4 regions of the Pontibacillus sp. ALD_SL1 genome follow, and region 2 is predicted to be linked to each of the others. Evidence: riboswitches for the same ligand, from Rfam matches in the RefSeq annotation. Region 2 holds a riboswitch; each other region holds the start of a gene.
The links. A riboswitch is a leader RNA that binds a small molecule or an ion and turns the genes downstream of it on or off. The one in region 2 is predicted to bind S-adenosylmethionine.
Positions count from the first base shown of each region.

Region 1: another riboswitch for S-adenosylmethionine. It lies ahead of IMZ31_RS07050 (Na+/H+ antiporter NhaC family protein); the one in region 2 lies ahead of IMZ31_RS11305 (homocysteine S-methyltransferase family protein).
Region 3: another riboswitch for S-adenosylmethionine. It lies ahead of msrA (peptide-methionine (S)-S-oxide reductase MsrA); the one in region 2 lies ahead of IMZ31_RS11305 (homocysteine S-methyltransferase family protein).
Region 4: another riboswitch for S-adenosylmethionine. It lies ahead of IMZ31_RS15400 (methionine ABC transporter ATP-binding protein); the one in region 2 lies ahead of IMZ31_RS11305 (homocysteine S-methyltransferase family protein).

Region 1 covers NZ_CP062974.1:1,395,297-1,403,106, forward strand. Annotated here, with positions in the region: gene IMZ31_RS07040 (ABC transporter ATP-binding protein) at 1-169, shown strand, start outside; gene IMZ31_RS07045 (ABC transporter permease) at 153-1,016, shown strand; gene IMZ31_RS07050 (Na+/H+ antiporter NhaC family protein) at 1,199-2,488, opposite strand; SAM riboswitch class I at 2,605-2,712, opposite strand; gene IMZ31_RS07055 (C40 family peptidase) at 3,104-4,006, shown strand; gene IMZ31_RS07060 (helix-turn-helix domain-containing protein) at 4,393-5,754, shown strand; gene IMZ31_RS24630 (hypothetical protein) at 5,772-5,903, shown strand; gene IMZ31_RS07065 (MFS transporter) at 5,984-7,180, opposite strand.
Region 2 covers NZ_CP062974.1:2,223,821-2,231,630, forward strand. Annotated here, with positions in the region: gene IMZ31_RS11280 (cupin domain-containing protein) at 1-772, opposite strand, end outside; gene nhaC (Na+/H+ antiporter NhaC) at 859-2,250, opposite strand; gene IMZ31_RS11290 (hypothetical protein) at 2,514-2,954, opposite strand; gene IMZ31_RS11295 (YczE/YyaS/YitT family protein) at 3,111-3,749, shown strand; gene IMZ31_RS11300 (GNAT family N-acetyltransferase) at 3,780-4,322, opposite strand; SAM riboswitch class I at 4,445-4,559, shown strand; gene IMZ31_RS11305 (homocysteine S-methyltransferase family protein) at 4,654-5,703, shown strand; gene IMZ31_RS11310 (VOC family protein) at 5,785-6,156, opposite strand; gene IMZ31_RS11315 (VOC family protein) at 6,277-6,651, opposite strand; gene IMZ31_RS11320 (hypothetical protein) at 6,766-7,023, opposite strand; gene IMZ31_RS11325 (hypothetical protein) at 7,286-7,738, opposite strand; gene IMZ31_RS11330 (hypothetical protein) at 7,747-7,810, opposite strand, start outside.
Region 3 covers NZ_CP062974.1:429,469-437,278, reverse strand. Annotated here, with positions in the region: gene IMZ31_RS02265 (AIM24 family protein) at 79-777, opposite strand; gene IMZ31_RS02260 (DUF2188 domain-containing protein) at 880-1,341, opposite strand; gene IMZ31_RS02255 (hypothetical protein) at 1,401-1,838, opposite strand; gene IMZ31_RS02250 (thioredoxin family protein) at 2,278-2,604, opposite strand; gene IMZ31_RS02245 (methyl-accepting chemotaxis protein) at 2,694-4,166, opposite strand; gene IMZ31_RS02240 (methyltransferase) at 4,304-4,873, shown strand; gene IMZ31_RS02235 (hypothetical protein) at 4,974-5,153, shown strand; gene msrA (peptide-methionine (S)-S-oxide reductase MsrA) at 5,295-5,765, opposite strand; SAM riboswitch class I at 5,890-6,011, opposite strand; gene IMZ31_RS02225 (Rid family detoxifying hydrolase) at 6,302-6,688, shown strand; gene IMZ31_RS02220 (C45 family autoproteolytic acyltransferase/hydrolase) at 6,940-7,810, opposite strand, start outside.
Region 4 covers NZ_CP062974.1:3,032,431-3,040,240, reverse strand. Annotated here, with positions in the region: gene IMZ31_RS15435 (acyl-CoA dehydrogenase family protein) at 1-1,475, shown strand, start outside; gene IMZ31_RS15430 (arsenate reductase family protein) at 1,602-1,958, shown strand; gene gcvH (glycine cleavage system protein GcvH) at 2,039-2,422, shown strand; gene IMZ31_RS15420 (DUF2553 family protein) at 2,481-2,654, shown strand; gene IMZ31_RS15415 (ribonuclease M5) at 2,842-3,201, shown strand; gene IMZ31_RS15410 (thioredoxin family protein) at 3,216-3,527, shown strand; gene IMZ31_RS15405 (TlpA family protein disulfide reductase) at 3,725-4,135, opposite strand; SAM riboswitch class I at 4,219-4,322, shown strand; SAM riboswitch class I at 4,526-4,631, shown strand; gene IMZ31_RS15400 (methionine ABC transporter ATP-binding protein) at 4,750-5,781, shown strand; gene IMZ31_RS15395 (methionine ABC transporter permease) at 5,771-6,439, shown strand; gene IMZ31_RS15390 (MetQ/NlpA family ABC transporter substrate-binding protein) at 6,455-7,324, shown strand; gene IMZ31_RS15385 (carboxymuconolactone decarboxylase family protein) at 7,412-7,771, shown strand.

The DNA of each region.
Region 1 (7,810 bases), 830 kb from region 2:
TAAAGCCTTATACCAATTGAAAAGGGAAGAGGATATTCCAAGACTTGTCGATTTCTTGGCGAGTCACAAGCTTCCTATTTATGAAGTAACACCCGTCATTCCTCATTTAGAAGATGTGTTTATGTACTGGGTGAATGAAAAGGAGCAGCGTTATGTGGACCATCGCTAAGTTAACATTTAAAGAGATTGTATCCAAACGGATTTTCCTTATTACGATGATTATGACAGCGGTCTTCCTTATTTTATATGGCGTAGCGATTCACTATGCAGTGAAAGACTGGGAAAGTTTTGGGGCCTCAACGGTAGACCAAATGATGCAACAGCAGCTGTTCTCATCACAATTACTTAGTGTTGGACTTTATTTCTCTTCGTTCATTGTTGCTTTGCTCTCTATTTTATCTAGTGTCAGTGCAATTGCTAGTGAAATAGATAGTCATCAAATAGATACGTGGCTAATGCGCCCCATAACTCGTACACAATTTCTTTTAGGTAAAGTCATCGGACTTGGAGGTCTGTTGATTGCTTACGCGGCTTTATTGTTTGCGGGTATCATCATTTTGCACCAAGGCATAGGGGGCGAAGTTGTATCCCTTGATTTCTCAATTAGCCAGATTGCAAGTGCTGTATCAACGTATATGTTACAACCTCTAGTTTTAGTGACATTAGGTGTCATGTTAAGTAGTAGAATGACAACCCTAAATGCAGGGATCGTGTTAATCATCCTATACGGATCTGCCTTCATTGGAGGATTTGTTGAGCAAATTGGAACCATAATGGAAAAGGGGGCACTTGTGAATATTGGAATTATCTCAAGCCTTATTTTTCCTGTAGACGCCATGTACCGAAAAATGACGGTATTCTTATTTGATACAGCAGATAATCCCGTCAGCCTTGCTCAGCAAGGGATGTTTGCAAGTGCATCAGCTCCTAATAATGTGATGATTCTTTATACCATTATGTACGGATGTATTGCGCTTGCAGTAGCGATTACATTATTCCGGAAGCGTGATGTATAGGGGGGGGCACATGGGGAAGTGGTGGACCATTTCATTATTTACGATTTTCTTTTTGTTTTTATTATTTGTATTTACAAAGCGAGAGACATTGGCAGGGCAATTGTTAGGTGTTGACCCTTTCTTATAGTTCTAAAGGGATAAAAAAATGACGGGATACATGTATCCCGTCATTTTTAGTAATTTTACGCAGATTTTTTAAAGCGTGGGAACCCAATTGCAATTGCTATGAGACCTGAGATTGCAATTAATATAGGATAGAAAGAATACGGTAGTAATTCTATTGGCGATAGGCTACCGATTTGGGCTGCTGTTAATAATTGCGCTCCATATGGGATTAAGCCTTGGATTGTACAAGAGAATATATCTAGTAAACTTGCAGACTTTCTGGAATCAATCTCATACTCGTCAGCAATGTTCTTTGCCAATTGTCCAGTCGTAATTATAGCAATTGTATTATTTGCTGTAGCTAAGTTTGTAGTGGCTACAAGACCGGCGATACTTCCTTCGGCACCACGTTTAGAGCGAATTCCTTTTGTAAGGGTATGGAGAAGGAATTGAATGCCGCCATTGTGTTGAATCATAGCTACGATTCCGCCAATTATTATTGTAAGGAAAATTAATTCCGACATGGAGTTAATTCCTGATGTTATGTTAGACATAAAGGCATCAAGAGAATAATCACCACTAATTCCTCCAATTATTCCTGATAAAAGAATACCTCCAATGAGCACGGCCATCACATTCAGTCCTGCTAACGCACCCACTAAAACTCCGACATAAGGAATCACTTTTAACCAGTTGAAGCTATCTGCATCAACAGACGATGTTCCGCCTGAAGTGATCACGATTAACAATATAATAGTCGCAATAGCTGCAGGGAGAACGATGAAGAAGTTGGCTTTGAACTTGTCTTTCATTTCAGTTTTCTGTGTTCGAACCGCCGCAATTGTCGTATCAGAAATGATGGATAGGTTATCACCAAACATTGCACCACCAACAACAGCTGCAAGTGATAAGGCTGCAGAAAAGTCTGTTTCGGCACTAATACCGACAGCAATTGGTGCAAGTGCACTTATTGTGCCAACCGATGTTCCCATAGAAAGTGAAATGAAGCCAGCAATAATGAAGACTCCAACAATGATTAAGTTTTCAGGAAGATAAGTTAATGCCAGGTTTACTGTAGATTCTACGGCACCAATGCTGCTTGCCACCGATGAGAACGCACCGGCTAATATGAATATGAAGACCATAATCATGATGTCAGGATGGCCTGCACCTTTTGCAAATTGCTCCACTTTTTCGAAGGTTGGCTTCTTACGATTTTGTAGAATTGCAACAATCGCTGCAATTAGGGCTGGGATTAAGATTGAAATATAATAGAAATCACCTGTTACTATGCCAGATCCTACAAAGATAACTAAGAAAATGAGTAAGGGTAATAGAGCAAGTGGATTCCCTTTGTTTATATTCATGTTGCTGCACCTCTTTCTTGCTTGTTTAAATTCTTGTGTAATGGAAAACACTAGCCATGTATCATTAAAAAAGCCCTCTTCTTAATCAGAAGAGGGCTTTATATTTAGAGCTCCTCTTCTCATCTATCAAGTGTAACCTTGCTGGATTTGGCACAGCACTCATTTGCAATGAGCCCGCTGCCGAGACATCGTAGGGCCAGTCCCTCCGCCTCTCGTGATAAGAAGGAGTATTCACTTTTTGTTTTACATGCAGTACCTAAGTTTACTTATAACGTGGTTTATTGTCAATGAATGAAGAAAAAATGAGGTGTTGATAGGTTGGTGAAGAGTGAATGAAGAGACTCGTGTTGTGAGAAAAGTAAACTTTTTGGGAACAACTCCCTAAGTATACGTATGTTTAAATCTTGTACGAAAGTTTCATTTTCTTATAATCCCTATATTTACCTATTACAGTAAAAATGAAGTAATGAAGGGATCTTGTTGTATTATTATAAAAAATATGTCTTTTTTGAAAACAAATTGTAATATAAACGTAACTTTATGACAAACAAACTTTTGGTAGAATAGTCGTAGAAGAAAAAACAGACGATACTAGAAGAAAATGGAGTGGGGAATATGTTGAAGAAAATTGTAGCTTGTGGAATGGCTGTAATGTTTACGTTTAGTGGTGCATCAGTAGCTGGGGCGGCTAGTCAAGATGATTTGTTAAGTGTAGCTAAGAATCATATGGGAGTACCTTATGTATTTGGTGGTCAAAGCCCTAGTGGATTTGACTGTTCTGGATATACACAGTATGTCTTTAACAAAGTGGGTATCTCAATCCCTCGTACAACTGGAAGTCAAGCCACAGTAGGACAAGCAGTTAGTAAAAGCAATATGAAGCCAGGAGACCTAGTATTCTTTGAGAACACATATAAAGCAGGCATCTCGCATGTCGGAATTTATGTGGGTAATAATAAGTTTATTAGTGCTACCTCTAGCAAGGGGATTGATATTGTCTCTCTTAGCAATCCGTACTGGGGTCCTAAGTTTTCTACGGCACGTCGTGTAGCAGGGTTAAATAATGTAGACAGTTTATTTGCAGATGTGGATGAAAATCATGTTGCTTATGAAGCGATCAAAGCTTTAGTTAGTAGTGAGATTATAAAAGGATACCATGATGGTACATTTAAACCTAACCAAGATGTTACTAGAGGGCAAGCAGCTGCTTTATTTAACAGAATCATTGAGCATGAAGCTTCTGATAAAACAACATTCCCAGATGTAGATCCTAATCATCAATTTGCTAATGATATAGCAGCTATGAAAGAGCTAGACATTATTAATGGCTTCTTAAACGGTGAATTTAAACCAAACGAAACGATCACATTTAGTGAAATGACTACGATGGTTTTAAATTCGTTTGAAGCATCAGGTATTGAAAAGGATCAAAGTGTAAAAAGCTATTCCGCAGAAAATGTATCTCGCGCTGATTTTTCTTCAACTTTATATGACACACTTTATCAACACCAACAGTAAGTCTATCTTACACGTACGGTTATATATCCTCTTTGGTTTCAAAAACCAAAGGGGTTTTTTTATGATTTATTCTATTAATACCCAGGTTAATGGTGCTATAAACTCGTAGAGATCAATCATTACGCAATTTTAGTTATAGAACATAGCTTAATATACGTTTACCATCATTTAATAGGTCAAATGAACTTAGCAAAAATAAGGTTTGAGCCATAAGAACTAGTCCTCTAGTACCTAAAATTATCAGAATATTGATATATTTCTAATTTTTGATTATGATGAATGTAACTTACATCCCATATTCCAAATATGTTTGGGAAAAAATGCAGATGTAATACAGCCTTTTTGGCTATATTGATAGATAGACTTTCCCAAACGAGAAAATGGATGTGAGAGGGGTAGTCTCAACATTTGAAGCATACACTCTAGCAAAGGAGGATGCTTCAGTAGAGAGTGAGTTGATTCAAATCTTAAAAGGGTCTGAAGTGGGCAAAACAATCAAGTTACATCGGTTAAACCAAAATCGTACTCTTGAAGAAACGGCTCAAGGTATTTGTTCGATTTCTTACTTAAGTAAAATCGAAAATGGGCTTACGAAATCAAGTGAGGAAATTGTTCAACTGCTCTTACATCGCCTGGATATTCCAGTCGAAGTACTAGAAGAAGGCGTAGATGAGGAGTTACTCGAGCAAGAACTACACGAATGGTATACCGTTATCATGCAAAGAGAAACGGACCAGGCAACAGAGTTATATGTAAAGTTAAAGCAAAAATTGAGCACACTCTCAACTCCTAGTATACTAGCTTTGTTTAAGTTGTATGAGGTTCGCTATCATTTGTTGATGCGTCATTTTGCAGAAGTGCCGGTCTTATTAGACAAGTTAGAGAGAATGCAAGATTTGTTTGAGGAAAAACATCAGTACTATTATATAAAGTTCTCTGGCCTTTATCATAATATGCAAGAGAGATATCGAGAGGCTCAGCAATATTATAAGAAGGCGTTAGCACTTGTTCACCAAAATACGCTAAGTGATAGTGAACGAGCTGATTTGTACTTTATAACAGCCATTAATGAATCATCTCTTCAAAATGTGACTCTGTCCCTTCATTACGCAAGATTAGCGTTAAATTTATACACGATTCAATTCGATTTTAAAAGAAGTGGAGATTGTCAGATTTTACTTGGGATTTGCTATAAGCGGATTCACCAGTTTGAACAAGCGGAACAGTGCTTTCAGCTGGCGGTAAAGGCAGCGGGAAACTTGCAGAGTTCTTACTTAAAAGGGATTGCTTACCATAACCTCGGAGCTCTTCATGCAGCTCTCAAGCATCATGAAAAAGCAATTGATTATTTTGAAAAGAGTTTAGTGTTTAAAGATGATCATAACGTAAAAGGAAAGCTAACAAGTATTGCCTCCATTGTGGAATCGCTTTTTGAGTTAAGTGAACGAGGCAGGGCGTTGGAATGGATCGATCGAGGATTAATTATGATCCAACAACAGAACGATTTCCAAATTCTACGCTATTATTTTCAGGTATATAAATACCGAGTTCTTGAGGATCTCATTAGTCTGGAGCATTATTTAAAAGAAACAGTCATTCCTTATTTTATCGATAACGAGAATCAGTTCTATATCGGACTTTATTGTGAACTGTTGGCTGAGTGCTTACAAAAACACAAAAGGTATAAGGATGCTTGTTACTATCTAACTCTAGCTAATGAATCATATAAAAAATTATCAATTACGTAGAGGGAGAGTGGGGAAGTATGAAAAAATGGATGATTTCAGCTTTAGCAGTAGGGGCAATTGCATTTTCGGCATTGGGAGGCTTCACAACAAGTCAATTATCACTTGATGAAGAACCAGAACCAACAACAATTGAATTAACAGATATTTAATACTAAAAATCCCCTGGCTCTTATGAGCCAGGGGATTTTGATTTGTATTGGAGGAGGTATTTTGCTCAAAACCATCCTCGTTAGGAAGAGTGAACGGTTGATCTTGAGTTAATTGAAGTTGTTTTTCTGTTATTCATGACTTTGTAAAGATACATAACAATAAACACAAACAGACCCATCACAAAATATAACGGTTTATATCCTAGTAGGGAGACTACGACTCCCAAAACATAAGATCCAGTTGCAATTCCTATATCAAAGAGTGTAAAGAATGTCGCTGTTGCATGGCCGCTTCGGTGTTGATCAGCAGATTGAATAGCTAACGTTTGGAAACAAGGCACAAGACTCCCGTAGCCAAGACCGATTAGTGTAGCTGACAGCAAGAGCATAAAGGGAGAAGTTGTCATACTTAAATTAAATAAACCTAAAGCAAAGAGGCCTAGAGACGGATAGATGACAATGCTTGGACCTCTAGAGTCAAAGATGCGCCCGACGAACGGTCTCGAAATGAGCATCGCAACAGCAAATACAGCAAAGAAAAAACTTGCTGCTTCTAGTAATCCAAGAGATTTCGTATAAATAGAAATATAAGAAATAACACTAGAGTAGGTGAAAGCTAGTAAACTTCCTACTAATGCAATGGGTAAAGCATTTATTTCAAATAAATCATGAAGGGTTATTTTCTTCCTCTTGGAAGTTTCTTTCATAACGGGAGCAGCTACAAAGCTAGTGAATAGAAGAGCTCCAGCTAAAAGGGCACCAAGTACAATAAAGAGTGTTGAGAATGAGATCCAATTTAAAAGCGATAAAGCCAAAAAAGGACCTGCAACAACGGCAAGATTCATCGACATAGCAAAATACCCAAGTCCTTCTCCGCGTCGGCTATCAGGTATAATGTCTGCAGCAATTGCACCAGCTGCTGTAGTGGCAATGGCGAACCAAATACCGTGAAAGAATCGCAAAGCTAATAATAAGTAAAAACTAGTTGCTGCTACATAAACGAATGTAGTCAACATAAATAGTAAAAGACTTATTAGAAGCATTTTTTTCTTTCCGAAGTCTTCTAAAAGTTTTCCGGAAAAAGGTCTTACAAGGATAGCCGATAGTAAAAACAATGTAACAATTAAACCTGCTTGTGCTTCTGTTCCTTGTAGATCATCTGTCACAAAAATCGGTAAAGTGGTTAACAGAGCATAAAAGGTTAGGAATAAAAAGAAATTGCTTAAGGAAATGAAAAGGAAGCTTTTCGTCCATATTGGTAATTTTGTTTGTGTCATAATAAGTCCTCCTATGGTGCTTCGTTTCCTGATGGAATCTCGATTTTAAACACCAAGGAACATCATAGGCTTATCAAGAATCTTTGTAAAGGTATATGCTTTTAAAGGGTTCCATATAAGCCCCCCCCTTAGGTGGAAGACTTGAAGCTGAGATGTTTAAGCCGGAAAGGACCGTTATGTTTGATGAGTGGTTGGGCTAGCTCGGGGACAACTCGCTTTCCTGCGGGGAGCTGGGAAGCCTCCTCGTTCGCTTGCGCTCTCTGTGGGGTCTTCCCTAGGCTCCTTTTCCCGCGGGAGTCTCGCAGTCCCCGAGCAAGCCCTGGCTTTATAGAGGTGAACGGCCTCGCAGGTCGCATCAGGAGCTCTGAAGTCACCCTATATGGCATGTTTTCGTTTACCCTAATATGGTAAAGGTGGGCCTGGAAACTGCGAGACTCCCGTGGGCAGAAGAGCCTAGGTGAGACCCCGGAAGCCGGCGTGCCGGCTGAGGAGGCTCACCAGCTCCCCACAGGAAAGCGAGTGGTTTCCAGGCCCACCTTATGCTCAATTGAAGTTAACGAAAACATTCTCTCAGTTTCGAGTCTTCAACAATCCAGCCCTAATCTTAAAGATATAACAACATTTAACCTT
Region 2 (7,810 bases):
CCATGATGGCAAAGTCATCCCCAACCTTTTGTTCAAACGTAAGCTGGTCTTTCGTGTCTCCCATCTGTACCAAACCTTCTCCTTGCTCAAGTCGAATGAATTGATCTACATTAGGGTGAACTTCTAACCCAATGTCGCTTCCAGGCTGTATACTCATTAATGTGACTTGAAAATGTTCGCCGGTCCACAGAGCTGTACGGAACGTATCGTTTTCAAGAGTGGCCTTATTAATATCGATAACAAAAGGCTCTCCACCGTAATCTTGCAATGTCAGACGTGTTTCATCAGATGATAGTGCATTAAATCGTTCAGCATTCTCCACTTCGTCATTACAAGCTCTTAAGAATACATCGTGGACCGGTGAAAGATGAGATTGCTCATAATGTTCACGATACACTTCATAATTTTCAGACTGAATGTCATAGGCTTTATTTAAACCTTCTTCATACGTATGAAACGAAATAGGATTGATTTGATACGTTGGACGATTACCCATAATCTCTGTATACAGATCCGTAAATCGGTTCAAATGATCTTGCTCTTTCCTCAACGATTGAACGATATTTATATAATCCTTTTCGCTAGGTGCAGCTTGCGCTAAGCGACTATAGAAGTCAACCGCTGTCGCCTCACCCTTTATTCCTCTTAACAGCGCTTCTGCTACGCGCTGGTTGCTTCTACTCATTTCAGTTGTGCCGTATGAAGCACCATCCTGATACGGATCAATGTGTGAACCATAATACACATTCATCATCCCCTTCAAAAAATTCATCACCCCATCCTATGCAAAGTGCCCATCATTTGTACGGAAATCATAAAAAAAGGACTAACCCCTTGCGAGGCTTAGTCCTTACTTTGTTACATTGAAGTCGACTGACCTGACTTTTCTTCTATCTTATTTTTCACAATGCTGAAACCTATAATGGCAAAAATAATCGACAGAATTGGTGTAATGATATTAAAGAAAGCATAAGGTGCATAGGAGAGCGTTTGAACACCAAGCGTCCCTGCTACAAAAACACCTCCTGTATTCCAAGGGACAAGAACACTTGTCACTGTACCTCCATCCTCAACCGCTCGAGATAAATTCTTACGATGAAGGTTATGCTTAGGATATACTTCCGCGTACATACGAGCAGGTATAATAATAGAGATGTATTGCTCTGCCATCGATATGTTCGTAAGGAATGAGGTGAAAATAGTGGTTGGAATGAGTGCTCTACCAGAGCGTATTAAACTGACAATGCCATCCATCAACCTCTCAAGCATCCCCATACCTTCTAATACACCTCCAAAAATCATGGCTACAAGAGTAAGCGAGATTGTGTACATCATACTGCTTAATCCACCTTTATTAAGCAGTTCACGAATCATCTCATTATCAGTCTCTAGTGAGAAGCCATCGTAAAGTGTGGTCACAGCCGTGCCTACTTGATCTCCCTGAACTACAATCTGACAAAGAAAACCTAAAATAACCCCAATACTTAAAGCAGGCAATGCAGGAACTTTAAATAAAACGAGTATGATGACGACAAGGGGAACTAGAAGTAACCAAGGAGAAATAAGAAAGTGGCTCTCCAAGCTCGTCATAATTCCTTCAATTTTATCCTTTTCGAAACCGTTTACAGAAAATTGTCTTCCTAAAAAGAAAAAGATACAAAATGCAATTAGATAAGCTGGAATCGTAGTATAAAGCATATGTTTAATGTGTTCGAACAAGTTCACATCAGCTATTCCTGAAGCCAAGTTCGTCGTGTCTGATAAAGGGGACATCTTATCACCCATATATGCTCCTGAAATAATAGCCCCAGCTGTCATTGGTTCTGGAATCCCCATACTAATTCCAATACCCATACCTGCAACACCTACTGTCGCCATCGTCGACCATGAACTTCCAATCGATAAGGCAACAATTGTACATAGAAGCATAATGGAGACGAGGAAAAAGCCAGGTGATATGAGTTTAAGTCCATAAAAAATCAAACTCCCTACAATTCCCCCACCAATCCATGAACCGATAATCAGGCCTACTAAAATTAAAATAACTATTGCTGGTAACGATTTATGTATACCTTTATAATAACTATTTTCAATAGCTTCCCATGAATACCCATAAAGTAAAGCAATAATAGAAGCTGAAAAAGCCCCTAACAATAAAGGTACATGAGGCGCCCCCTCATACTTAATGATCGTAAATCCCATCCCCACAATCATAATGAGTAGCGGCAAAACCGCCACAAAAAGCGGCATATCTTTCTTCGAATTTTCCAAACCATCAACTCCCTTCTTTACATTACAATTTCTGAACTATCCCTCATTTCCCTTCGAACTAAACTACCCATTTTTAAAATAAGGAAAAGGAACCAGCTCAAACAATAATACTTTTTGATAAGATGAAACTTCTTAATGAAGGTACGAAGAGGAAAACTTGAAGAAGTTAAAGACAAATAAAAAAGAAGTGCAACAGTTAAGTTGAGCACTCCTAAAAAGCCAATCCCATTTTCCGAACTCTATTATAAATGAGCAGATCTAGGACCTAGTTGATCAACAAGGATACCCTTTACTTGATTAAAGGTAACATCCGTTAACTTATCGCGATAGATGGTCTCTTCTGATCCATCGACCATATTTAACGTCAGCATATCATTGTTAATCATAACGACATTATGAATCTGATTGTAATTTATTTGTTTACTCTTTAGTAATGGAATTTGCGCAATTTCAAGATGATCTTCATGAAATTCAATGTATGACTTCTTTCTTATTGAATAATAGTATAAGGCCTTTACTACTCCAATAGTTAAAGTGCCCCCTAATAAAAGCTTATCACTTGAAGTAAGGCCCGACTGGAACAGAAGCAATAGGAACAAACTCACCACACCTAAAGCAGCATAGTAGAACAACACGTTATTTCCTTTACGTTTCCACGCTACACTTGAACCATACGGAAACATGATAACTCCCCCAAACTCGTTCTTTTTGTTATTTTATCAGAAAATTCTTTCAAAATCTACAGCTCTTCTTTTTAGATTGACCCAAACTTCTAATGCGTACTAGAATGGCTCAAGGTTACAAAAGCCCTGATACTAAAGGAAAGACGAGGGTCAAGAATGATATATCGCGTAAGTATTTATCTGTTAGGTATGTTGGTTAACTTTTTCGGTGTGGCATTACTTATTAAAGCCACTTTAGGCGCGGGATTTTGGACAGCTTTGTTTGTGGGATTATCTGATCAACTTGGATTTACTGTCGGTGTTTGGTACGCCCTCTTTCAGTTCTTGTTTATTTTCGCTAATGGCTGGCTCATGAAGCAGACACCGGAACCGCGTGCCATTATACCGCTTGTATTAGAAAGCTTAATTCTAGACTTTTGGCTCGAGGTCGTTTTTCATAACTTCACATTGCTCCACTCCCCATTCTTGTTACAGGTTGGAGCGCTTATGCTCGGAATTACTCTTAGCGCTGTCGGAGTAGGGATGTATATTCTGCCTGCCTTGCCAAGAGCGCCTGTGGACCAGCTCTTTTTAGCCATCGCAAGCAGATTCAAAATAAGCTTACGCCTTAGCCAAACACTTGTAGCGCTTACTACATCAACATCAGCGCTCTTAATTGGAGGCCCTGTTGGACTAGGCACTGCAACTGGTGTACTATTTGCAGGTCCAATCATTCAGCTAACGTACAGTAAAGCTTATCCTTATTATTATCTAATTCATCCTCACTACAAAAAACGATACGAACTTGCTTTATAAAGAAAAGCGTCTGCACTTGAGCAGGCGCTTTTATAAAAGCTTTTCTAATTGAAGATCTAACGGTTCCTTCTGATAGATTTCATCGTTGACCTCTTGCGCTAGTATACAGCCTACGGATTGATAAAAACGTTGCGTTTCTACTGCCGGATGAGCGCCAATGTAAATTTTCTCAGCTCCCAGGTCTTTAGCGATCTCGCAACACTGATAAAATAATTGTTTCCCTATGCCTTCCCCGCGATATGAATTTGAAACATGAATAAAAGGAAGTGGCACATATTGATATGCTGACCCGAAAAAACGATTTTCTATATTTGCAAATCCTGCTAACTGATTTCCTTCAAAGGCAGCTACTACACCTCCCCCTTCTTCGATACATCGTTTTAAGTACATGGAAATATCCTTTTTCTGCTTTACGCTCCAATTATCAATAAAAGAATCAGACTTTATCTTTACATCAGTTTGGTTAGTCGTATACCACACATTTTTAGTTTCTTGAAAGCGATCGAATTCTGTTAAAAATTTATCATCAATCTCGTCAGCGCTTACATTTCTTACCTGTAGAGTTCTCTTCATGACCCATACCTCCCACCTTATCTTACAAAAAAATAGAATCTTAACATTTTTCTGAAAAAGGATTGACGATGAAAATATTACCCGTTATAATCCATATCAAGCTTTACTAATTAAATAACATACTCTTATCCAGAGTGGCGGAGGGACTAGGCCCTGTGACGCCCGGCAACCTTTCAAGGATCGTCTTGAAAAAGGTGCTAATTCCTACAGATCGTTTATTGATCTGGCAGATAAGAGGAGGCCTTGTTACATACACCCTCTTCTTATTCAGGAAGAGGGTTTTCTTATACCCTCTTCCTTATTACTTACACCCTCGAAAGGATTGATTAACATGAAACGAACACTCGAACAACGATTACAGGATGGACCGGTTATTTGCGGAGAAGGCTATCTATTCGAATTGGAGCGTCGAGGCTACCTCCAAGCTGGATCCTTCGTTCCTGAAGTAGCTCTTGATAACCCTCAAGCACTAAAGCAAACCTACCGCGATTATATGAATGCAGGTTCTGACGTTGTGTTAGCCTTCACCTATAATGCTCACCGTGAGAAGATGCGCATTATTGGGAAAGAAGAGCTATTAGAACCACTTAACCGACAAGCAATTCGTCTTGCAAAAGAAGTGGCTCAGGAGAATCCAGTCGAAGAAGCGCTTGTGGCTGGAAACATATCAAATACAAACCTCTTTAATCCTGAAGATGAGTCTTCAAAAGAGGCCGTTCGCACAATGTTTGCCGAGATGATCTCTTGGTGTAAAGAAGAGGGGGTCGATTTCGTAAACGGAGAAACGTTCTACTACTATGAAGAAGCACAAATTGCTCTTGAAGAAGTGCTAAAGCAAGACCTCCCTGCTGTTATTACGCTGGGCGTTATGGGCGAGAATAGAATGCGTGACGGCTATGAAGTAGAAGAAGCCTGTCGTTTGCTTCAAGAACAAGGAGCTTTAGTTGTTGGAATGAACTGCTTCCGCGGACCTATTACAATGCAGCCTTTTGTAGAAAAAATTCGTGAGGCTTGTGACGGTTATGTAGCTGCACTACCTGTTCCCTACCGCACCTCAGAAGAACACCCAACGTTCTTTAACCTACCAGATGGCGGTTGTGCGTGTCATATACCAACAGAAACGACATTCCCAACCTCTCTTGATCCGCTTTACTGCAACCGTTACGAGATTGCTAGTTGGGCTAAAGATGCACTAGACACAGGGGTCAATTACTTCGGGTTATGTTGCGGCGCTTCTCCCAGCATGCTTCGTGAAGTAGCTGAAACAGTTGGCCGTGAAGCGATTAATTCTAAGTACTCCCCTGATATGAAGAAACACTTCCTATTTGGTTCAGACGACTCGTTGAAAAAGCATAATCAAGCGTATCGCGTGAAAGCCTAAAATTGTAAGAAAGGAGGAACAAACCATTTGTTTGTTCCTCCTTTTTTATAACCCGATTGTGATAAAACCTATTAAATTCAATTATCTATGTTGATCAATAAGTATAGGATTCCCATCAGGATCTTCAATTGTAAAACTTTCTGGACCTTCACTCGTTTCATCTGCTTCTGAAAGGATTTTAACTCCACTTTCTTTTAGCTTTTTTTGAAGTTCCCTGACATCGGTAAAAGAATCCAGTTCTTTAGCATCTTGATCCCATCCAGGATTAAAAGTTAAGATGTTTTTCTCGAACATGCCTTGGAAAAGCCCAATCACACAGTTTCCATTTTTCATAATAACCCAATCTTGATCAGGGACACCTCCAAGGGAATCGAATCCTAACGTTTCATAAAAAGCCTTAGATTTGTTAATGTCTTTTACAGTTAAGCTAACAGAAAATGCACCAAGCTCCATACGATATCCTCCTTATGATTAACTTCCTCCCTTATTATCTTCGCTCTAGTGGAAACAAAAACCTCTTATTGAATTTCAATAAAAGAACCTACACCGACTAAAATACTGATTCACTAAACCTTACCAGTGTGCTTGAAGTTTATTACCATTCAGGTCATAGAAATGGAAATAAGCATGATTTTTATCTTCTTCTATATTCTCCACTTTAACTTGATGATTCATTAAGTGTTGATGGAATTCAGATAATTTTGGACTTGTAAAGCCAATACTAAATGCTTGTTCATGATTAATTGTAAAATGCGCAAACGTTTCATCTTCAGTAGGCACTAACACAAGTAAAAAAGAGCCTTCATTTACTTTTATAATCGCAACTGGTTCCTCCGTAATAGTTAATAACTGGAGCCCTAATACATCTCTATACCATTCTGCGGACTGTTCTAAATCTTTTACTGGGATTCTAATGTAATGAACTTGTTCAATAAATGATTTACTCATCATCTACCGCTCCTTCATTTAATCTTGGTTTTTAGTTGAATACCTTTTATTACGATCTTCTTTGACTGCTTTCATTGCACCGTTATAAGTCCTTCTTATTTTCATAAACATAGCTTACTGCTCTTCCGTAATAGTCATCTTTATGTAATGGATAAGAATCAGAGTGACAAGTCCTATACCGAAAAGTATGCCACCAGAAACTAAGAAGTTATTTATATAGCTTTCTACTCTAATATGAAACATATCAGGATCCGATCTACCCTTATCAGCCATCAATGTGCCAAAGTTAGTACTGAAGAATAAAAGTATAAATCCAATCACAGATGATGTAAGCCCGATAGTTACAAATCGATAATAATTTTCCTTTGTCATAAGAATCCTCCAATTTTATAAAGTTTATATCTTCGCATTGTTAGTACAACAAACTTATTAACTTATTTTAACATCAATTACCAATATCGGTTTAAAATTCTGCATTTCAATAAATTAGAACATCCTTAAATTGAAGCTCTAAGTCTTTTATAGCTTATTCAATTAACCTTCCCGTTTCGTAATTTGGTCTGCTAATCAGAATGCTACCTCGTATGTTTCTCCATCAAAACGGAGCCATTATTAGTAAGCAATCGCTTTTCCGCTAATAATCCTTCTTTAAACTATCCAACATCAAGTATCCTAAAACCACTCCAGCAACGGTTGTGAGCGTAGGTTGACTTACTAAAATTAAACCAGGCATTCTCATTCCTTCCCCAAATGGAGTTAGAGGCAAGGTTGACCAAGCGACAACCACAAGAGCAGGCACTCCGACAGCCAAGCCTCTAACCCAGTCAAATGTCCACCGCGTGCGTGCCATAACTTCTAAAATAAATTTAGGAAGTCGCAAGAGAATACCGATCCCCACAGGAAACAGTGTAGTAAATAACAGCAATGCAGTCGGGCGCTCATACGTAATCTTATACTCCTGCTGTAAATCCATTTCATAACTTTTCCCTAAGTAAATAATCAATCCAATCGCAAGTGTCCATACAAAATAATAGCCAAATAGCTGCTTCTCCCGAATAAATATCTCCTCCTTTATATTTACATCCAATTGGTTCCCTATAATCTATTTAAAAGAACTACATAAAGAGTAAATGTGCCTGTTATGACCAAAAAGGTTATT
Region 3 (7,810 bases), 1.8 Mb from region 2:
CTGCCACTCCTTGCCTTTTTTCTATCAGTATGAACGAATGCAGTCGGAAACATACTTGAAGGAGCAGTGCTAGTTCACTTACTGGTTAGATTGAGAATAGTAGACTTCTTCAAAAGGTTGAACGATTACGAAGCCTTCACCAGAGAATTTCATTTGAACAGACTCTCCACTCCCCCGTCCAAAGAAGCTCTTCAACGTAACATCGGTTTTAAACTCAGGCTGCAAATGTCCAGACCAAGCCACAGTAGCGTTAGGATCCGTCATAACAGGTTGATCCGGTGTAACCAAAAGGGTTAAAGGCTCGTAGTGAGAGGTTATGGCTACAAGTCCGCGGCCTTCTAATCGAATATTAAAAAGCCCTCCAGACATCATGCCAGCTACCTTTTTCATCAACTTAATGTCCCAGTCGATGCCAGGTTCAAAAGCAAGAAGGTCATTGCCATTTACCGTAATTGCTTCATTATTCAGATGAAGGATGGTAATCTTCTTCCCCTGATCTGCTAAATAAAGCTTTCCATTACCATCTGCCTTCATGAGAGAAGCACCTTCTCCTGAGAAAGCTTTCTTAAACATCTTTCCAATTCCATGTTCAAGGATTCCTTCGCGCTCAAATCGAATGGATCCATTATAAGAAATCATGGACCCCATCTTAGCCCACACATCACCATTTAAATTAACCTCAAGCATACGAGGGGTTTCTAACTCAAAGTAATCATTCTCCGATTCATCCTGCTTTGTCTGCCGAATAAACTCATCAATGGAATAGTTATGTTTCATAAGTCGACCTCTCCTCTATTAAGTATAAACTCAAACTCAAGACACTTTGCCAGATTTAAAATAAAGCTGTCCCACCTTTGTTGTATGAGACAGCTTTGGTAATTATGAATCGTATGATGTTTGTTCCTGGATACTGCCATCTTTTTTATGGATAATGACTTTCGTTCCTTTGTTTTGAGCGATCTCTTTGGCACGGTCAATAGCATCTTGCTTCTTTTCAAACACGTCTGAAGGCTTTTTCGCCTGCTCTGTTTGAACGGCCCACCCATCTTCATGAGCTACAACGTGTTCTCCTTTTTCAAGAAGTTCAGGTCGAGGATCAGACTGATTGTCTTGATCATCACGACTCTTTAAATCCTGATCACTCATCTGTTTCACCTGATTGACTTCTTTTTCACTTGCATTGTCATACCATTCTTTCGCTTGTTCTGTCGCAATTGGAATAGCCCGGTCTTCGTCATAGCCATCATCTAACATTGCATTCGCAATATCGATTGCTTTCTTTCTTATAGGTGTGTCTAAATTCTTTAATGAGCTTGGATAATCATTTGTATCCCAAGGCATATCGCCCACCTCCGGTAACCTTTTTCTTACAAATTACCGCATTACGTGCGAATGTAAACCTATTTCAAACGACCGTAACCACTCACGAACTGCTTCGCTTCCTCAAGACTAGCCGTCTCGAAAACCAACGCTTCCCACGGTAAATCAGATTGAGTTACCGTATGAATCTTATGTTCGAAAAACAAGAAGTACGGCTCTTGTTCCTTGTTATAGCTAGTGTTTGCGAGAAGCCCGTCCCACGTATCCTCATATTGGTCCCCATAAAGGTCAACTCTACAAAGTATATGACCAGGCTCAAACCACGAATACTGTTCAGAAAGCTCTTTCAATGGTTGAAACGATTGCTCAAATTGCTCTTCATCTTCTATTTCCATAACGATATAATTGCTAATGATGGACATTTGTCCTACTTCCTCAACCTCTTCTCTCTTACGATCCGTACGAATAATCATATACGCTAAGAAAAGGGCTACAACCGCAAAAAGCACGTAAATCATGCTGGATCAATCCTCTCTTCATTATCTTCGTGACACCTTCTAGTATTTCCTCTTTACTCCAAGAGTTTACATCGTTTTCACAGAGCATCTGCTTTATTAGTATTCTATCATGTATATGTAATGAAAAAGTAAGGATAACAGAAAGCTCATTACTCAGTAATTGACTCTTCACTGGTTGAGGATTACGGCTCAAATACTGCGAGCTCGGCTTAAGTTAGTGATACATGACTCAAGTCAGTTTGCGCAGGTTCAAGCTATAAAAATAACAGCTTAAATCTGACTTTTATAGCGCAAGATCAGGAGACATGGCTCCACTTACGTAATGGTGGCTTAAGTTGAGCAAAAAGCGGCTCTAGTGCGAGAGCACAAAAGCGGATATCTAATCTACCATCTATAAAAAACTCGTCCATTCTCATAAGGAATGAACGAGGCTCTTCAATTACTCATTAATAAGACGATTTAACTTTGCAAGTTGCTCTTCGAATTCATCCACAGGTACGAAACGAGCTTTACGAAATTGCTCTTTCCCATCCGCAAAAACCATTATTACAGGTACAGTAAAGATAGAAAATTCCCCTGCTATTTCAGGGATTTCATCTGCATCCGCGTGCACAGCTTGAACGGCAGGGTACTGCTCTAATACTTCATCAATTTGAGGTAAAAGGGCATGGCACACTGAGCATCCTGGCCTTGAAATATATAAGAGGTTTAATCCATCTTGTTCAATTGTTGAACGAATCTCTTCCATTGTTTGAGCGTGTTGCATAGGTACACCACCTAACATATAATCGATTACTCGTAGTGTACCACAGGAGAAGGAATGATACTCCATATATGCTCATAGGGGTATATACCTTAAAGGGATATAAGCTGCCTTGCGCTTGTAGAGGTTTCATCTATATAAGCTCCAATTTTCTCACTATCTTCATTAAGGCTCTCAATCGTCGCGCTCATCTCTTCCATACTTGCAGAAGCTTGTTCAATAATAGCAGCTAGTTCGCTCGTAGCTGCTTCTACTTGACGAGATCGATTTTCGACATCTCCGCTTATGGCGTTACACTCATCTGTACGTTCCTCGACATGACGTAATGATGACTGGATACGTTCAAACGAAGAAACAACTTCGTTCATGGTTTCTACACTTTCATCGAGCTTTTCACTACCTGTTTTCATCTGATTTAACGCTTTTGCATTGCTATCATTTAATTCTCCAAGATTTGTGGTAATCTTCTTAGCTGACTGACCCGTTACCTCTGCCAACTTACGAATTTCATCAGCTACCACTGAAAAGCCTTTCCCTGCTTCTCCGGCTCTTGCTGCTTCAATCGAAGCATTAAGAGCAAGAAGGTTCGTCTGTTCTGTAATTTGCTGAATATCTTCAGTAAATTGATTCGTTTCTTTAATTTTGCCTGTTAAGATATTAAATGTATCATTGAGCATGCGAATCACTTTTCGTAGCTCATTCATTTCAGATTCAAGATGGTAAATACGTTGTTGGCCTCCATTAATCTCTTTAGACGCTTGATTCGTTTCTGACTGAAGAACGGTTAGCGACTCTTTCATTTGAGAAATGGTTGTCATCGTACTTTGAGCGTGTTCCGAAATATCTGTAATTTGCTCACTTTGACTTTGGGCACCAGCTGACACCTCTTGAACGGCTGTTTTCATTTCCCCTTGTGCGTGAACGTTTATCTGAACCTGATCGTTAACACGGGTAATGTTCTCCGCAATGAGTGTAGCCTCTTTTTCAAGCTTTTCCTTCTGCTTGGCTTGAATCTCTCGCTCCTGTTCAGTGGTGTAAAGAATCGTCTCAAGTTTCTTAAACGTTTGTTCCGCCAAATAAACCATTACACCTAACATGACTCCCATTAACAAATAGATAAACGTTATAGCAGGGAAAATCGTGTTCATCAATTCTACTTGATCTGGGTCAGGCCAAGTATGACTGGCAATTAAAGTAGCAAGCCCAAGGACATACCCTATCGCAAAGTTCCTACGGTCTAAATGGATGGCCGAGAATACAGCTAGGAATAAAAGAATTAAATCCCCAGTTAGGGTTCCGCCTTCTAAATAGACTATCCAGCCATATCCACCGAATGGCATAAGCACAGCGATGTAAGCAAACACTTTTGGTTTTTGTAACAGCCTTTGTAATACATAGAGCAATATCCAGAACATGATTAACTCTATTCCATAGATCGACGCTCGAAAAACAGCCTCCTGTTGTAAAGCGAGGGTTAGCCCTGACAACATAGTAATACTATATGTAGCAGTCATTAACACGTTTTTCTTTTTCACATCTTGCAAACGCATGTCCTTAACATTCATAATCAGCTACCTCCAGAAGTCATCTTTTTTCTTTTTATCGACTTCTCAGAGTTTACATTCAAGTGAAAATGGCATATTTTGTAGAATTCAAAGAATTATATCTCACAATTATCAATCGGAAAGGAAATTCTTTTTTTATGATTACAAATGCAATGACAGTCATACTTCTTGCAACCATCACATTTATTCTTGTCTCTATTGTATTACGTTCATTTACAAATGGAATCACGCCAACACCTACAAGTCTTAAGGTTAAGCAAGAAGTAATAAGGGTTGCAGAAGCTTACAATCCTTCTACAATCGCCGACTTTGGCGCTGGTTGGGGAACAATGGCCATTGCTTTCTCTAAGGAATTTCCTACCGCAACGGTGTACGCCTATGAAACCTCCTTAATCCCATTCCTCTATATGAAAGGGATGATTCGCTTAAGAGGTTACCGCAATATAGTTGTTATTAGAAAAGATTTCTTTACCGCTTCACCCGAACAATTTGACCTCATTTATTGTTACTTATTCACTAGAGCCATGAGAGAGCTTTCCATCACACTGTCTACTTATAGAGGGGTTGTCATTTCCAATACCTTTTCCTTACCAGGGGTCACCCCCTATTCTTCGGTTCAAGTCAGTTCTTGGAATATCACGACACCTATTTATATATACCGAGAACAAAAAGGAAACCTAAACATAGATAAGATCGTATATGAGTAAACGGTAAGGAAATCTTTTAGGAGGTAGATCATATGAGTTTATTAAATAGTTGTATCTTTTTTCTATCTAAGAAACAAGATAAAGGACAAAGGGTAAGCCTATGAAGACTATTCTCCTCTTTATAGTGGGATTTATATTTGCGATTATTGGTTATTTTAATGATATTGCCACATGGTTTACGCTGTTTTGTTATGTAGTTGCAGCTACATGCTTTATTGTTTTAGCTTTAATTCAGATAAAACTAGAAAGAGAAAAAGGCGATACGAACCGTTATGAATAACGGTTCGTATCGCCTTTAGAATGAATCATTATGTAACCTGCCACCTCAAACGGATGGTTAAGTTCCCGCAGTCGTATCGATTACGAGGTGGCATTGAAATTAAAATATCATATGTTCTGAAGAAACACAAGTCAGGCTGCCTTAGCCAATTCCGCAAGAAACGGAGCCATTCTTCTGAAGATACTTCTGATGATACTCTTCAGCGTCGTAAAACTCTGTAACTTCATTAACTTCCGTAACAATCTCGCTCTTGAATATACCTTTGTTGTTCCATTCAGTAATCTTGGCAGAAGCAATCGCTTGTTGTTCTTCTGTAGCGAAGATAACAGATCGATACTGAGAACCTACGTCTTCGCCCTGACGATTACGCTGTGTAGGGTTGTGGCATTCAAAGAAGTGATCTACAAGTTCGCTATAGGAAATCAGGCTTGGATCATATTCAACTTTCGTTGCTTCCGCATGACCGGTTCCCCCTGCTTTCACCTGTTGGTATGAAGGGTTTGTAACAGTGCCTCCCATAAATCCGACGCGTGTCGCTTTCACGCCTTCAATTCGTTCAAAATAAGCCTCTACTCCCCAAAAACATCCTGCTGCAAATACTGCTGTTGCCATTCTAATCTCTCCCTTTCTTAAAACGACACTTCTTTCTTCGAGAGTACGATCGCGGCCTCTTACATATAGAAGAGCCCTCTCTTTTTATCCAAGAAAGGGCTCGTAAGTGTATATCCGTACGATCCTCTCATCTTCCAAGAACATATTGTTCCTGCAGGAATTGGCACCGTTCTTGTCGATTGTATTCATCGACTCGATGGTTGCCGGGCATCAAAGGGCCAGTCCCTCCGCCTCTCTGGATAAGAAGTTTATCGCTATTTAAAATTTTAAGTTAACCCAAATCATACATGATCCCATTAGCGAAGTAAAGTGGTAAGCGCCTAAAAATTTCGATCGTTAAAATTTTCTGATAATATATGGTATGATAGGCGTACTTGCCACGCAAGCTTTCATCAACTTTTGTATCCTCATTATATAAAAAGTTCATCGCATTTATGCGTGTCCATTAGACTTTTTTTATGAATAATGAGGCCTTCATTTATAGGGGTGGACTCCCTCACATACCGTCCCATTAAATAATAAAGGAGTTTTTCAAAATGGTTAAAGCAATTTCAACAAACAACGCACCAGAAGCAATCGGCCCTTATTCTCAAGCAATTGACCTTGGTCAAATTGTATTCGTATCCGGACAAATCCCACTAAACCCAAGCACGATGGAAATTGTTTCAGATGATGTGAGCGAGCAAACGACACAGGTGATGAAGAACGTTGGAGCGATTTTAGAAGAAGCGGGCCTTAACTATGCGCATATCGCTAAGGCGAATATTTATCTTGCTTCTATGGAAGACTTCCAAACAGTTAATGAAATCTATGCCAGCTTCCTTCAAGAACCTTACCCAGCACGAGCAGCCATTGAAGTAAGTCGTCTGCCGAAAGATGTTAAAGTCGAAGTAGAAGTAGTCGCCCACCGCTCAGACGCGTAAGCATTCCAAGGTAACTATAGGCAGAGAAGGTCCGTTACGGTAAAAGAGCTTGGGCTGGCTGGAGGACAACTCGCTTTCCTGCGGCAGTAGGAGCCTAGGGGAGACCCCGGAATGAGCGTAGCGATTGAGGAGGCTCCCCAGCTCGCCGCGGAAAGCGAGTAATTTCCCGAACCACCTTACACTCTACTAAAGCGAACGGAAACAACCTACAGCAACAAAGAAGGGCCACCTTTTTAGGTGGCCCTTCTTTGTTAGCGTGCGTTTTCGTCCATGTGGACAAATGGTAGGTCTGTGTCGACTTCGCCATAGATGCGGGAGATGTCCAGGTCATTTCCTTGCAACCAGTGAGCAAAGTCAAATTCTACTGGCTCTCTGTTGCCTCCAAGGGCCATCCAGGCTGTAAGGCTCTTTGGGAAATAGGCGGTGGTGTGAATCGTTCCTGCCCAGTTCCGATATTGCTTCGAGAATACACCTCGGTCAGAATCGTTCATCAATCGAAAAGCTTCATATCCGCTTGTGAGTTGATCCTTTTCATGATTAATGACATCCATTCGACGCTCAGAGTCTTTTAAGTAGTTCCGGTTCTCATGTTTCATAATCTCGAAATGGTTCGTGCATACGTTCGATTGGCGCACCTCGACACCTCTTGGAGATGTTTCTACAACATAGGTCTCGCCTTTGCCATCATAAACGATATAACTGAAGGAATGACGATGAGGAATGTCTTTAAGCATCGCCACCGCTTCGTCCACATTTGCACACGATTCAAGAATTAAGCGACCAATCATGCAACAAATAAATCCATTACCCGGCTTCTTGCGGTGCATAAAGTTATACCCTATTGCCAAACCTTTCTCATTAATGCCATCCATTCTGCCTGTTACACGCTGAGAAGGTCCAGCCATCGCGTAGCCCCCATCTGTTGGCTGATAGAAAACATAACGACCTTCGTACGTTTTGGGCTGGTAGTCGTAGTTACGAATCATGTAGCCATCGCCTGTTAAGATGGAACAGCCCGATTTTACATACTCGACGCGATATCCACCAAACTCCATCATCACCCGCTCCATCGACCAGCCGAGAGCATCTCTAAGTCCTAATAATTCATCCCAAATACCAGGG
Region 4 (7,810 bases), 810 kb from region 2:
GAGCTGGTGGTTTCTCAGTTACACATGGCGCCCATGTAGGGATTGGTTCTTTGCCAATCGTTTTCTTTGGTAACGAAGAACAAAAACAAAAGTATCTGCCTCTTCTAGCCACAGGTGAAAAAATCGCAGCGTATGCCCTTACTGAACCTGGATCTGGGTCTGATGCGTTAGGTGCTAAAACAACAGCTAAGCTAAATGATGCAGGTACACACTATGTATTAAATGGAGAGAAGCAGTGGATTACAAACTCTGCCTTCGCAGATGTATTTGTTGTATACGCTAAGATCGATGGAGATAAATTCACGGCCTTTATTGTTGAGAGAGATTATAAAGGTGTTTCTACAGGTCCTGAAGAGAAGAAGATGGGGATTAAGAGCTCAAGTACCCGTACTCTAATCCTAGAAGATGCCGAAGTTCCTGTAGAAAATGTTTTAGGGGAAATCGGTCGTGGGCATGTGATTGCATTTAATATCTTAAATGTTGGACGCTACAAGTTGGCGATTGGTGGAGTAGGTAGCTCCAAACGTGCGCTTGAACTAGCTGTTAAATACGCAAACGAAAGAAAGCAGTTTAAAACACCAATCTCTAGCTTCCCATTAACTCAAGAAAAGCTTGGCACAATGGCCGCTAATACGTATGCGAACGAAAGTGCTGTTTATCGTACAGTCGGCTTATTTGAACAGCGAATGGGTAAATTAAGTGCTGAACAATTAAAAGACGGAAAAGCAATAGCAGAAGCCATTGCTGAGTACGCCATTGAGTGCTCATTGACTAAGGTATTTGGCACAGAGCTATTGGATTATGTTACGGATGAAGCGGTTCAAATCCATGGTGGGTACGGATTTATGGCTGAATACGAGGTCGAAAGAATGTACCGTGACTCCCGTATTAACCGAATCTTTGAAGGTACAAATGAGATCAACCGTATGATCGTTCCGGGTACCCTTTTGAAAAAAGCAATGAAAGGTGAACTGCCTCTACTTCAGAAAGCTCAAACGCTTCAGGAAGAGCTTATGATGATGATGCCAGAAGAGCCGGGGACAGAAACGTTAGAGCAAGAAAAATACTTGCTGAAGAACGCCAAGAAAATCGGCCTCCTAGCAGCAGGTTTAGCTGCTCAGAAATTTGGCGAAAAGCTTGAGAAAGAACAAGAACTTCTTGTTAATATTGCAGACATCGTAGGTGAGATCTACAATATGGAATCCGCTATCCTTCGTACTGAGAAGGCGATCCAGTCAAGCGGTGAAGAGAAAAACATGCATAAACTTGCTATGACTCAAGTTTACACTCAAGAATCATTTAACCGTATTGAAGCTCATGCAAAAGAAACTCTGATTGCAAGTGAAGAAGGCGACTCTTTACGAATGATGCTCTCAGCACTTCGTAAACTAACACGCCACACTCCAACAAACGTTATTAAGAAAAAACGTGAAGTTGCAGCAAAAGTTATCCAAGAAGAGAAATACGTTCTTTAAATGATTAACAATAAAACCCTCCCCTTTGTAATAACAAAGGGGAGGGTTTTGTGTGTCTAATAATTAGGAAGCTGCAGTAAAATATGATAAAATGAGGGCACATAATAGAGAAAAGGAGGTCCTTCTATGGCGTTAACGGTTTATTGGTACCCGCAATGTGGTACGTGTAAAAAAGCAAAGAAATGGTTGGATGATCAAAACATCTCTTACGAAACAGTACATATTGTTGAGCATCCTCCATCTGAAGAGCAACTGAAAACGTTAATCCAACAGAGTGGCTTACCACCAAAGAAGTTCTTCAATACGAGTGGCAAGAAATATCGTGAACTCGGCATGAAGGACAAACTTCAAGATGCGAGTGAAGCTGAGATGAGATCTTGGTTAGCTTCTGATGGTATGTTAATTAAGCGTCCGATTGTTACTGATGGAAATCAAGTAACGGTTGGGTTTAAAGAAGAAACGTTTGAAAATACTTGGAAGTAGATCGTTGATAGGCAAAACATTTGGCTCTTTGAGCCGTGTTTAATACATTAAGAATGTAAAAGTAAAATGGAGGGTTATGAATGAGCGTACCAAAAGAGTTGTATTATTCAGAAGAACACGAATGGGTGAAAGTAGAAGGAGACAAAGTACGTATCGGAATTACGGACCACGCACAATCGGAACTAGGCGATATTGTATTCGTAGAACTACCTGAAGTAGGAGATACAATCGAAACAGATGAGCCTTTTGGTAGCGTTGAATCTGTTAAGACCGTTTCTGAACTTTACGCACCGATTTCTGGTAAAGTTGTAGGAATCAACGATGAGCTAGATGATAGCCCAGAATTTGTTAACGAAGCCCCATATGAAAAAGCATGGATGATTATTGTAGAACCATCTGATCAATCTGAAATTGAGAAATTAATGACTGCTGACAAATATCAAGAAATGATCGCTGAAGACTAATATTGGTATTATACTATGCTCAATCCTAGGACACCTTAAGTGTAAGGGGTGAAATAAGATGGAGAAAAAACGCCAGTCTTCTACAGCGAGAAACCGTTCTGCATCAAGAACGGGTATAAAGGTTACAAATACCACCAAGCAAGTGCGACAGAATCAGTCTTGGAGAGGGACAAGTAACCCTTCCCGAGTAGATAAGTATGTAGATTGCGATGATGAAAATGGTTGGTGTTAGGGGAAATGGCAGTGGGGTTCCACTGCCATTTCTTTATATAAATTTATCCCCTCCACTTAAATAGAGAAATTCTTTTATATCAATAGTGGCCTATTTATTATTATTTTTATTATGAAGTGAGAATTTCTGCACCGAATCACATATAGTAATAAGAAACACTTACGTTGGAAAAAGACAGGTGGTTGCGATGAACGAAATCAGTGCACTTGAAAAAGTGATTATCGTAGAGGGTAAAACTGATAAACAACAAATTCAAAAAGTGATTAATGAAGACGTTGAGATCATATGCACAAATGGAACGCTAGGGGTAGAGCGGCTGGAACAGCTCATTCTTGATTATGACCTGGATCATAAGGATGTATTTATATTAGTGGATGAAGACCATTCAGGGCATAAGTTACGCAAACAACTATCATTCGAACTTCCCCACGCTGAGCATATTTATATAGATCGTTCATTTAGAGAAGTGGCTGCGACGCCTGAGTCAGAGTTAGCCCAAGCTCTGGTAAGCAGAAGCATATCGGTTGATCCTATCTTCTTAACATAGTTAGGTGGTATTCTTTGCAAACACTATCCAAGTGTCCTTTAGAGGAGTTAAAGCAGAGTGAAAAAGATGTTGATTTTATTTTTATTCATAGTCCTTTTTGCGGGACCTGCCATTTGGCGAGAAAGATGCTGGAGACATTGGAAGAGACATTAAAAGGAACTGACTTTAGAGAGTTGAACGCAGCGATTCATCCTGACTTCATGAGTTATTACGAAGTAGAGAGTGTTCCGTGTCTTCTGATCGTAAAAAAAGGCATGATTCTTGAAAAAATCTATGCATTTCAATCAGTACCTTATCTCTATGAGAAAGTGAATCAATATCAATAAGAAGAGGCTGTCCTATATGGGACAGCCTCTTCTTATGTATGAAATAATGTCGAACGATGATTTCCCAAGAAATAATTGAGTGAATCATGTAAAGAAATGTAGAGAGAAGGTATTGGTAAATCACAAATGATCGAACTATGACTGGAGAAAATAAGGACTCATCATAAGGAGTCCTTATTTATACTATTGCAATTCATTTATAATAACGTTCCAATCGTCTTCATAATCTCCATGACATCTGCTTTATCTCCAAACTGCGCTTCAATCTTGCCCTGTTGATTTATGACCACAGTTGTTGGCACGCCTGTACACTGATATAGGTCATAAACTTCACGTCCTCGATCAATTAGGGTAGGTTGAGCAAGAAATTTGTTGGCAAATGCCACACCTTCTTCAACGTTTCGTTCTCTTCCGGCTACGTTAATCGTCAACATTTTGACTTCATCACGATTTAAGGATTGATAGAAATGTTCTTTCTTCGGAAGATCCCTTGAACAGTCGGGACACCAAGAAGCCCAAAAAGTGAGGACGATGACTTTTCCGAGATCTTGTTCCAATTGATAATGGCTGCCATCCATAGCGGGGAGCTCAAAGTGAGGTGCTTGCATGTTCGTTGCCTCCTTTAATGATTTGAATTGACTCTTTTATTATCACCATGCTAACATATGATTTAACTTAAAATCGATTTCAGATCTTATCTGGAGAGGTGGAGGGACTGGCCCTTTGAAACCCAGCAACCATCCTTTTTAGGAACGGTGCTAATTCCTGCAAGGCGTGAGCTTTGAATGATAAGAGAGTATACGTACATGCGTTTCCCTCTCTTTGGGAGACGTTTTTTTTATTATCTACACCATTCATTTCCGTATACTGTTTGCTGATAGGATTTATTTAGATGAAAGAATTGAGTGAAAGTTTCATATTGACTGAATGTTAAGACGCGTGCTAGAATTCTTTCTAGACTTAAAAGAGTTAAAGCGTTAATTGAATAAAGGATTTTACTCTTATCACGAGAGGTGGAGGGACTGGCCCTTTGAAGCCCGGCAACCATCAAACTATGTTTGAAAGGTGCCAAATCCTGCTAAGCATAGCTTAGACAGATGAGAGGACGAATCGGTTTAGATAAACCTTTCTGTCCTCTTAGGGGATAGTAAGGTTTTTTGTTTAGGGAAGGTTATACAAGAGAATCCTTAAACTTTTTCGCATTTGAAAAGGAGGAACAACCGTGATTTCAATCAAGAATCTACAGAAAATATTCAAATCTGGGACAAAACAAGTTCAAGCGGTTGATGATGTTAATTTGAACATCGAAAAAGGAGAAATCTATGGAGTGATCGGATATAGCGGTGCTGGTAAAAGTACATTTATTCGGTTGCTTAACCGATTAGAAGATCCTACGAGCGGGGAAATCGTCATAGATGGTGAAGATATAGCAAGTTTGAAAGCGGGCAGTCTACGTAAGGCTAGACAAGAGATTGGGATGGTATTCCAGCATTTTAACCTTCTTTGGTCTCGAACGGTAAGAGAAAACATTGCGTTTCCTTTAGAAATCGCAGGAACTCCAAAGAAGGAAAGGCAAGAACGAGTTGATGAACTGATTAAGTTAGTCGGCCTAGCAGGCAGAGAAGATGCATACCCATCGCAACTAAGTGGTGGACAAAAGCAGCGCGTAGGTATAGCAAGGGCGCTTGCTAACAGACCAAAAGTTCTGTTATGTGATGAAGCCACATCGGCACTAGACCCTGAAACAACTGATCAAATATTAGACTTGTTGGTTGATATCAATGAACAGTTAGACTTAACGATTATCCTTATCACTCATGAAATGCACGTTATCCGCAAAATCTCTCACCGAGTAGCGGTGATGGAAGAAGGTAAAGTTGTAGAAGAAGGCGATGTATTAGATGTCTTTCTTCATCCAAAAGAAAAAGTAACGAAACGATTTGTAGAACAAATTATGGGCGATCAAGACCAAGACGAAGCAGTGGAGACGATCTTAGCTCAGTATCAGACTGGACAAGTCGTTCGTCTGCATTTTGTGGGAGAGAAAACGAATCAAGCTTTAATTAGTGAGGTATCGAGAGAATTCCCTACTGTGAGCTTCAACATTTTACAAGGTAAGATTACTCAAACTAGTAAAGGTGCTTATGGAACGCTCTATGTTCACATGGATGGGACAGAAGAAGACATCAAGAAGGCAATCGATTATATTTCCGAAACGTCCGTGCAAGTAGAGGTGAATAATCATGTTTCATAAGTTGTTTCCAAACGCAAATGTAGAAGATCTGATTACGGCTACGGAAGAAACGTTATATATGACCGCTCTTTCTGTAATTGGAACGTTTATCTTAGGATTGTTGCTAGGGCTGTTACTGTATTTAACTTCAAAGCAAAATATATGGGCTAACAAACCATTGAATTTCATTGTGGCAACGATTGTAAACGTGTTCCGTGCTATTCCATTTATTATTCTAATTCTACTCTTATTCCCATTCACAGAATTTTTAATTGGGACAATAAGAGGCCCTAATGCAGCACTGCCTGCTTTAATTATCGGAGCAGCACCATTTTATGGTCGTCTTGTTGAAATTGCTCTTAAAGAAGTAGATAAAGGTGTAATAGAAGCAGCAAAATCTATGGGAGCTAAGACCTCTACAATTATCTTTAAAGTCTTGCTTCCAGAATCAATGCCAGCTTTGGTTTCGGGTATTACGGTTACCTCTATTAACTTAATTAGCTATTCAGCCATGGCAGGTGTCATTGGAGCAGGTGGTCTTGGTGATTTGGCTTATCTCAAAGGGTTCCAACGCTGGGACTTTGATGTTGTATTCTTGGCTACAATTTTAATTGTCATTATTGTATTCATATTCCAATTCGTTGGAGACCTTATATCTAACAAATTAGACAAACGATAGAAGGAGAGTTAAATGATGAAAAAATTCTTAACACTATTCCTCAGCGCATTATTCATATTCGCACTAGCGGCATGTGGATCAGCAGAGGATGACTCAAGCAGCAATGGATCTGAAACAGGCAATGAGAGTGGGGAAAGCAGTTCTGAGGAAGAACTAGAGGAAGTTGTTATTGGTGCATCTAGCACTCCTCACGCAGAGATCTTGGAGAAAGCTAAACCAATCCTGAAAGATAAAGGGATCAATTTGAAAATTGAAACATATCAAGAATACATTCTACCCAACAAAGACTTAGCCAGCGGTGCCCTTGATGCAAACTACTTCCAGCACACACCGTATTTGAAAGAACAGAAGCAAGAATTTGATTATGACTTCACGAGTCTAGGCCCAGTTCACAATGAACCAATGGGCGTTTATTCTAAAAATATTACAAACGTAGATGAGATTCCAGAGGGAACAGAAGTCATCATGCGTCGTTCTGAATCTGAACATGGTCGTATCCTTTCCTTATTTGAAAAACAAGGTCTGATTACATTAAAAGAGGGCGTTGAGAAGAAATCAGCAACAATCGACGATGTTGCAAAAAACCCTAAAAATCTTGAATTCAGCCCGGATGTAGATGCAGGGCTGCTTCCGCAAAACTATGAGCGTGAAGAAGATGCTCTAGTTGCAATAAACACGAATTATGCAATAGAAGCAGGTTTAAATCCTACTGAAGATTCCTTGTTTATTGAAGGGGATGACTCTCCATACGCGAACCTTCTTGTTACAAAAACGGAAAACAAAGATAGTGAAGCGCTAAAAACGGTTTTAGAGGTTCTTCAATCTGAAGAGATTCGTAGCTTTATTAAAGAAGAATATAAAGGTGCTATTGTACCTGTGAAATAATTATGGTCATCCTGTCCCTCCTTGGATAGAAAGTAAACTCATCGCTCATAATAGTGATAGTTACTTTTATCCTGGGAGGGATTTTTTATGGATCAACAACATCAACCACAAAATTCAACAGAAAAAGCATTATTCACGTACAAACATGGTATGGGACTATTTCAAAAAGAAATGCCTGATGTAGCTCATCATTTTAGTGAGTTTTCAGAAGCTTGTTTTAAAGAAGGTCAAATCTCAAAAAAAGATAAGCAGCTCATGGCTTTAGCTATTGCTGTCGTTGCTCAAGATGAGTATTGTATGATTTATCACTCAAAGGGATGTCTCGACAATGGCGCTACAAAAGAAGAGATGATGGAAGCTTGTGGCGTAGCAGCTGCCTTTGGTGGAGGTGCAGCACTTAGTCAGGCAGTAACACTCGTTAATGAAAGTATCCAAGAGCTTCATTAATATTTGAGAATTGCATAAATTTAAGTAAACAGAAGCAAA